2 regions of the Sphingomonas sp. BRN-1R genome follow, and region 1 is predicted to be linked to the other one. Evidence: riboswitches for the same ligand, from Rfam matches in the RefSeq annotation. Region 1 holds a riboswitch; the other holds the start of a gene.
What was found. A riboswitch is a leader RNA that binds a small molecule or an ion and turns the genes downstream of it on or off. The one in region 1 is predicted to bind thiamine pyrophosphate.

Region 1 (4,427 bases):
CATGTGTGCGTTCCGCAGCGACTCCGGCCGTTCCTGCCCTTCCCGGGCGGGGGCGGCCGTGTCGCATCGGGCTTCCGGCGGTGCGTACACCCTGGCTCAAGGTGACACGCCGGAAGGACGAGAATGACTGCCCTACACGAGGACGCCCCCGAGGCGCGCACTGACACGCGCAACGAGCGCCGCGAATTTTTCCGCACCGCGCTCGGCGCCGCCGCGATCACCGCGACCGGCGCGGCCGCCATCACGGTCAGCTCGATCGCGCGCGCCGATACCGTGACCGATTCGTCGCTCGTCAACTTCGCGCTCAATCTCGAATATCTGCTCGCGCAATTCTACGGCGTCGCCGCCAACGGCACCGGCCTCACCGCCGACCAGCTGACCGGCGCGGGCACCGCCGGCAGCGTGACCGGTGGCCGTCAGGTGAGCTTCACCGATCCCGTCGTCGCGCAGATCGCCAGCGAGTTCGCCGCGGAAGCCGCAGCCCGCGTCGCCTTCCTGCGGACCACCGCCGGTGCCGACGTGATCGCGCAGCCCAAGATCGACCTCGACGTGACCGCGACGAGCGCGTTCAGCACCGCGATGCGCGCCGCCGGCCTCGTCGCCTCGGGCGTTGGCTTCGACGTTTATGCGAACGACAGCAACTTCCTGCTCGCCGCGTTCCTGCTCGAAGACGTGGTGGCGACCAGCTACAAGACGCTCGTCACCAGCGTTACCGATGCGACCAACCGCGATTCGATCGTCGGGCTGCTCGGTGCGACCGCCTATCACGCAGGCACCGTGCGCACCCTGCTCTACGCCAAGGGCGCGGCGAGCGGATCGACGCTGCGCGCCAACGCCGATGCGATCTCGAACGCGCGTGACGGGCTCGACGGCGGCACCAGCGACGACGACCAGGGCATTTCGCCGACCACGGATGCGAACAGCAACCTGGTCTCGAACATCACCCCGGCCGGCGACGACGGCATTATATATGGTCGCGCGTCCACGGCGGTGCTCAACATCGTCTATCTCAACAGCCTGTCGCTCTCGCTCGGGGGCTTCTTCCCCGCCGGCGTGAACGGCACGACCGTCACCAGCGGCGCGAACTGATCGCCCGAGTGACCCAGACTTCCCGCCCGGAGAGCTTCCCCGTGACCGATACCGACACGATTTCGATCGAAAGCGATCGCCGCACCCTCGCCCGCCGCCAGTTCCTCCGCTCGACCGGGCGCGTCGGGATCGCCGCCGGCGGCCTCGCGCTGCTCAGCGCGTGCGGCGGCAGCGACGATACCACCGACACGGCGACGCCCACGCCGACGTCGAGCAGCACGAGCGCCATCATCGACGCCGACGCGCTCAACCTGATGCTCAACCTCCAGTATCTTCAGGGGCAGTTCTTCCGCTTCGCGACGACGGGTGCGAACATCTCGGCGATCGCGGACACCTCCACCAGTTCCACGACGAGCACCAGCGGGCAGTTTCCGGGCGGCGGCGCGGCGCTGCTGACCGGCACCGGCACGCAAGGGTCGGTGACGGGCGGGCGCGCGGTGAGCTTCGCGAGCGCGACGGTGGCGCAATATGCGCGCGAGATCGCGGCGGACGATCTCGCCCATCTGCGCTTCCTGCGCTCGGCGCTCGGCAGCTCGGCGGTGGCGATGCCGTCGCTCAACATCGACGGCGGCACGAGCGGCGCGTTCACCAAGATTGCCCAGCTCGGCGGCTATGCGGCGACCGGCGTCACCTTCGATCCGTATGCGAGCGACCTCAACTTCCTGCTCGCCGCTTTCGTGCTGAAGGATCTGGCGGTCACGGCATACAAGGGCGCCTGCACGCTGCTGACCAGCACGCTCTATCTCGATGCGCTGGCGGGCATCCTCGCCACGCAGGCCTATCACGCCGCACTGATCCGCACGACGCTCTACACGATGGGCCAGGGTGCCGCCGCGCTCCAGTTCAGCAACGCACGCGACAGCCTCGACGGATCGGCCGACATCGACCAAGGCATCACCGGTACGTCGACCACCGCCAACATCGCGCCGGTCGACGCCCAAGGCCGCGTTTACACGCGCACCGCCGGGCAGATGCTCAACGTGCTGTACCTCAACAGCGCCGCGGTTTCCTCGGGCGGGTTCTTCCCGAACGGCACCAACGGCGACATCAAGACCAGCGCGGCCAGCAACGCCTGACCGTATATCGGCCGCGCGGGGTGCCTCCCGCGCGGCCAAGCTATAGTACCACCCGACCGTTACGCGCGTGTCCCTGCCGCGACCGCGCGCTCCCCTGCGGCTTGCCGTTCATACACCGCGATTTACGGGCCGGGGTGGTCGCCTCCCAGTCGATGACGCCGACCCGCGCGCGCCGCTGCGGCTGTCAGTCTGATCGCGCGTCCGGCGGGGCTGGACGGCGGCGCGGCGGCGCTCTATCGTCATGACATTCCCCGGGGAGCCACAAGGCTGAGAGGGACGGTGAAACTCCGTCCGACCCGTCGAACCTGATCCGGCCCCGACAAGGGCTTACCGGCGTAGGGAGGGTGAGTCCGCAGCCAGTCGCCAAGACCGGTGAGGCCCAAGCCCGGCCTGCCCGAGCTTGGAGACTGAACGATGGCCGACCTGCCCACGCGTACCGAAATCGGCGTCACCACCGGAGCGATCCGGGGGTCGCGCAAGATCCATGTGCCCTCCCCCAACATCCCCGGCGCGGGTGTGGCGATGCGCGAGATCCACCTCGAACCGGGCTCGGGCGAACCGCCGCTGCGCGTGTACGACACCTCCGGCCCGTACACCGATCCGCAGGCGCTGATCGATATCAACACCGGTCTCGCCGAACTGCGGCGAAGCTGGATCGAAGGGCGCGGTGACGTCGAACGCTATGCCGCGCGCGCGGTGCGGCCCGAGGACAACGGCCTGTCCGGCCCCGACCGCTCCGCCGGCGTGCCGCAATATCCAAACGTCGTGACGCAACCGCTGCGGGCGAAGCCGGGCATGAACGTCAGCCAGATGCACTATGCGCGGCGCGGCATCGTCACGCCCGAGATGGAATATGTCGCGATCCGCGAGAACCTCGGCCGTGCGGAAGCGAAGGAGAAGCTGCTGCGCGACGGGCAGGATTGGGGCGCGTCGATCCCCGACTACGTCACCCCCGAATTCGTCCGCGACGAGGTCGCGCGCGGGCGGGCGATCATCCCGTCGAACATCAACCACCCCGAGAGCGAGCCGATGGCGATCGGGCGCAACTTCCTCGTCAAGATCAACGCCAATATCGGCAACAGCGCGGTCGCCTCGAACGTGGCGAGCGAGGTCGACAAGATGGTCTGGTCGATCCGCTGGGGCGCGGACACGGTGATGGACCTTTCGACCGGTCGCAACATCCACGACACGCGCGAATGGATCCTCCGCAACGCGCCCGTGCCGATCGGCACCGTGCCAATCTATCAGGCGCTGGAGAAGGTCGGCGGCGTGGCCGAAGACCTGACGTGGGAGGTGTTCCGCGACACGTTGATCGAACAGGCCGAACAGGGCGTCGATTACTTCACCATCCACGCCGGCGTGCGCCTGCCCTACATCCCAATGACGGCGAAGCGCGTCACCGGCATCGTCTCGCGCGGCGGCTCGATCATGGCGAAATGGTGCCTGGCGCACCACAAGGAGAGCTTCCTCTACGAACGCTTCGACGAGATCACCGAGATCATGAAAGCGTATGACATCGCCTATTCGCTCGGTGACGGTCTGCGCCCGGGCTCGAACGCCGACGCCAACGACGAGGCGCAGTTCGCGGAGCTTTATACCTTGGGCGAGCTCACCAAGCGGGCGTGGGCTGAGGACGTGCAGGTGATGATCGAAGGCCCCGGCCATGTGCCGATGCACAAGATCAAGCAGAACATGGACAAGCAGCTCGAGGCGTGCGGCGAGGCGCCGTTCTACACGCTCGGGCCGCTCGTGACCGATATCGCGCCCGGCTACGACCACATCACCAGCGGTATCGGCGCGGCGATGATCGGGTGGTTCGGCACGGCGATGCTCTGCTACGTCACGCCCAAGGAGCATCTGGGACTGCCCGATCGCGACGACGTCAAGGTCGGCGTGGTGACGTACAAGCTGGCGGCGCATGCGGCCGATCTTGCCAAAGGCCACCCCGCCGCGCGGCTGCGCGACGATGCGCTGTCCCGCGCGCGCTTCGACTTCCGCTGGCGCGACCAGTTCAACCTGTCGCTCGATCCCGACACGGCCGAACAGTATCACGACCAGACGCTGCCGGCGGAGGGTGCGAAGACCGCGCATTTCTGTTCAATGTGCGGCCCGAAATTCTGCTCGATGAAGATCACTCAAGAAGTGAGGGAGTTCGCGGCCAAGCAGAATGCCCCGGTCGAGAGCTTCGTCGCGGCCGAGGATGCCGAGGCGGGCATGGCGGAGATGAGCAAGGTGTTCCGCGATACCGGCGGCGAATTGTAC
Region 2 (4,427 bases), 230 kb from region 1:
AGCTGGCTGTTCCGCCGCGCCAGCGCGCGCGGCGCGGAGAAGGCGTTCCGCAACCTCCATCTGCTCTCCTCGGGCGCCTATTCGCTGAGCCACGGCCTAAACGATGCGCAGAAGACGATGGGGATCATCACCGTGCTGCTTTATTCGACCGGCTATCTGCACGGGACGTTTGCGGTGCCGCATTGGGTGGCGATCTGCTGCTATGTCGCGATCGCGATGGGGACGATGACGGGCGGGTGGAAGATCATCGAGACGATGGGCTCGCGCATCACCAAGCTGTCGCAGCATCAGGGCTTCAGCGCCTCGCTGAGCGGGTCGATCATCCTGTTCTCGGCCTCGTGGCTCGGCATTCCGGTATCGACCACGCACACCATCACCGGCGCGGTGATCGGCGCGGGCACCGCGCGGCGCGCCTCGGCGGTGCGCTGGGGGGTCGCGGGCAACGTGGTGATCGCGTGGATCATCACCATTCCGGCGTCGGCTGCGGTCGGTGCGCTGTTCTACAGCCTGACGTTGCTGTTCTGAAGATGACAGGTTTGTCACGGAACCAAGCGCGGCAATGTTGCTTCTTTGTGACATGAAACAGATCATGACCACCGCGCTGATCGCGGCCAGCCTCGTCACCGTAACCGCGACCCAGGCCGAGGCGAAAGGCTGCATCCGCGGCGCGGCCGCCGGCGGTGTCGCCGGGCATTTCGTCGGCAAGGGCCATGCGGTCGCCGGTGCGGCGATCGGCTGCATCGCCGCGCATCACCATTACGCCAAGCGGGCACGGCAGCAACGCGCAGCGGCTCGGGCGCACGGTTGAAGGTTTCCCCGGCGGAGCGCGCCCACGTCCTCGAACGGACGCGCGCGCTGAAGATGGCGCGCTCTGTCCATGCCTATGTGCGTGGCAACACCGCGCAATTCTACGAATGGCTCGAAGCCTCGCCGGTCGCGGCGATCATCCCGCAAGGGCCGCCGGTGTGGATCTGCGGCGATTGCCACCTCGGTAATCTCGGTCCGCTCGCCGACGCCGACCGGCGAGTGGCGATTCAGATCCGTGATCTCGACCAGACCGTGATCGGCAATCCTGCGCATGATCTCATTCGGCTCGGCTTGTCGCTCGAAACCGCCGCGCGCAGCTCGGACCTGCCCGGCGTCATCACCGCGCGCATGGTCGAAGCGATGCTCGACGGCTACCTCCGCGCGCTCACGCCGCGAAGCGACGACGACGTGCCCGAACCCGACGTGGTGCGATCGGTACGGCGGCGCGCGGCAGGTCGGCGCTGGCGGCATCTCGCCAAGGAACGGATCGAGGATGTCGAGCCCGCGATCCCGCGCAACAAGCGCTTCTGGCGCCTGACCGACGCCGAGAAGCACGAGATCGACCTGCTGTTCGCAGACCCTGCGGTGCGCGCCCGCGTCTGCGAGCTTGCCGAGATCGATGCGGGCGGCAAGGTGCGCGTGATCGACGCGGCCTATTGGCGCAAGGGCTGTAGCTCGCTCGGCCGGCTGCGCTATGCGGTGCTGATCGGCCTGCGCAAGGGGCGCGACAGCGACGAGCGTTTCGCCTTGGTCGACATCAAGGAAGCGGTCCGTTCGGTTGCCCCTGCGCACCCCGGCGCGGACATGCCCGACGATGCCGGCGCGCGCGTGCTGGCGGGCGCCCGTGCGCTGTCCCCCAATCTCGGCGAACGGATGATCGCCGCGCATCTGCTCGGCAAGCCCGTGGTGCTGCGCGAACTGGCGCCGCAGGATCTCAAGATCGAGGTTCGGCAATTCTCCACCCGTCAGGCGATTGCGGCGGCCGGCTATCTCGCGTTCGTGGTCGGTATCGCGCACGCGCGCCAGTTGAGCGACGTGCAGCGCGAGGCATGGGTGGAGACGCTCGCCGGGCAGCGCTCCGCCGCGCTCGACGCGCCGACATGGCTGTGGCGTGGGATCACCGAAATGGCCGGCGCGCACGAGGTCGGCTACCTCGAACACTGCCGCACCTACGCACTGGGGTGAGCGGCGGCGTCCCGGTCTGGCGGCGATAGCCGGGGCGAAACGATAGTGCTTTACGACCGCCTCTCCGACGTCCAAAGCGGAGCGATCCCCGGGGGGCCGCTCATGCGCGGCTGAGAGGTGGGCAGCAGCCCACGACCCGCTGAACCTGATCCGGGTGATACCGGCGTAGGGAGGGTTGGCGGCATCGGTCCGGCGTCCCTCCTGTGGAGTGGACGCGTAAACGATGGCCGGTGTTTCAATTCGAGTTTCCATGGTCTGCGGGTTCGCTCCCGCGCTGCTGCTCGCCGCGCCTGCGGTGGCCGCGTCCGATCCGGCCGAACCCGCCGACATCCGCGTGGTCGGCATTCCCGATCCCGAAGGGCTGTTGCCCGACCAGACCGCCCCGCAGGCGAAAAGCGCGATTTCGAGCGACTTCATCACCAAGCAGGCGCCGACGCTCAACGCCTTCCAGCTCGTCAATCTGCTGCCCGGCGCCAACGTCTCGTCGAGCGATCCCTATGGTCTGTCGACCACATCGAGCCTGACGCTGCGCGGGCTGGGGCAGGACGAGATCGGCGTGCTGATGGAGGGCGCGCCGCAGAACGACATCGGCTATTATTACGCCTACCCCTCGCAGTTCGCCGATGCCGAGAACGTCCGGCAGATCACGCTCGCACAAGGGGCGGTCGATCTCGATTCGCCCACGATTGGTGGGGCGGGCGGGTTGCTGTCGCTCGCGCTCGACAATCCGAAGGCGGAGCGCGGCGGTCTGGTCGATCTGTCGATCGGCGAATACAATGCACGCCGGGCGTTCGTGCGGTTCGACACCGGCACGATCGGCGCGACCGGATTGAAGGCGTTCCTGTCGTACTCGAACATGCGCGCGGACAACTGGCGCGGTGCGGGTTACGATCTGCGCCAGCATGTCGATGCCAAGCTGCTCGACGAGTGGGGCGACGGCAACCGCGCCAGCCTGTCGGTGTCGTTCAACGACGCCAATTCCTCGACTTATCCGAGTCCGACGCTCGCCGACTGGCAGGCGGAGGGGCGCGGCTTCAACTACGACAGGCGCTACACCGACGGCGACACCAATTACTGGCGGCTGTACCGCGCGCCGTTCCGCAACATCTACGTGTCCGCGCCGCTTCATTTGAAACTAAGCGACCGGCTGACGCTCGACACCACCGGCTATCTGCAATTCGGCTATGGCAATTCGCCCTACGGCACGCAACTGAGCACGACCGGCAATTACCTCGGCACCGAGGCGCTGGCCGATCCGGTGCCGCTGCCCGGCACGGTCGACGGGGTGGCGACGGTGCTCGGCAATTTCACCGGCGATCAGTTCCGCGGTGGCGGGGTCGCCAAGCTGACGCTTCAGGCGGGCGCGCATACGCTCGTCGCCGGGCTGTGGGCGGATTACGGCACCGACCGCGTGCTCCAGACCTACACGTCGATCGGCGCGGATGGCCGCCCGGTCGATCCGTGGGGCTATCAGGACCATGCGATCCGCACCGCCGACGGCCGCCTGCTCGCCTACGAGAACGAACGCACCGTCACCGTGACCAAGGCTTTCTTCGTCGCCGACACGATCGCGCTCGCGCCCGGCCTGACCGTGGATGTCGGCTTCAAGGGCGTCGACGTCCTGCACAATGGGCGCAATTACTTGCCCGGACCGCAATCGCGCGTGCGGTTCGACAGTTTCGCCGCGCTGCCGCGCGCTGCGGTGCGCTATCAGCTCGACGACCGGCAGCAGGTGTTCGCCAACATCACCACCAACTTCCGCGCGCCCGATGAATATACGCTCTACAACGTGTACGACAGCGGCGCGGTGTCGGGGCAGGGGACGACCGCGCTCAAGAACGAATATTCGGTCTCGGAAGAAGTCGGCTATCGCTACATCGGCGCGCGGCTATCGGCGTCGGTGACGGGCTTCCACTACCACTTCCGCAACCGACAGCTTGCGACCGTGGTCGATCTGGGCGGCGCGCAGATCAACTCGACGCTCAACGCCGGTCGCCAGACCAGCTACGGCGTGGATGCCGAGATCGACTATCGCCCGGCCAAGGGCGTGAGCGTCTACGTCTCGGGCGAGTATCTCCACGCGCGGCTCGACGACGATATCCCAATCGGCGACGATTTGCTGCCGACCAGGGGCAAGCAGGCGGTGTCGAGCCCGACCTATCAGCTTGGCCTCGGCGGCACCTATGACGACGGGCGGCTGTTCGGCAGCTTCGCGCTCAAATATGTCGACCGCCAATATGCGACGTTCACCAACGACGAGAGCATCAAGGGCTATGCCACGCTCGATCTGTCGGTGGGCGTGCATCTGGCCGAGTGGCTCGACGGCAAGCGTACCGATCTGCGGCTGAACGCGATCAACGTCACCGATCCGCATGTGCTGTCCGGCGTCGAGGCGATCAGCACCAACGCGCAGGACACGATCGGGCGGGGCGGCA

Region 2: linked by a shared signal. The riboswitch ahead of AC3ANX_RS03795 (TonB-dependent receptor) and the one ahead of thiC (phosphomethylpyrimidine synthase ThiC) in region 1 are both predicted to bind thiamine pyrophosphate.

The regions. Positions count from the first base shown of each region.
Region 1 covers NZ_CM173236.1:594,757-599,183, reverse strand. The annotation lists gene AC3ANX_RS02770 (ferritin-like domain-containing protein) at 124-1,089, shown strand; gene AC3ANX_RS02765 (ferritin-like domain-containing protein) at 1,131-2,165, shown strand; TPP riboswitch at 2,408-2,524, shown strand; gene thiC (phosphomethylpyrimidine synthase ThiC) at 2,580-4,427, shown strand, end outside.
Region 2 covers NZ_CM173236.1:824,231-828,657, forward strand. The annotation lists gene AC3ANX_RS03780 (inorganic phosphate transporter) at 1-525, shown strand, start outside; gene AC3ANX_RS03785 (hypothetical protein) at 590-808, shown strand; gene AC3ANX_RS03790 (DUF2252 family protein) at 805-1,992, shown strand; TPP riboswitch at 2,072-2,181, shown strand; gene AC3ANX_RS03795 (TonB-dependent receptor) at 2,243-4,427, shown strand, end outside.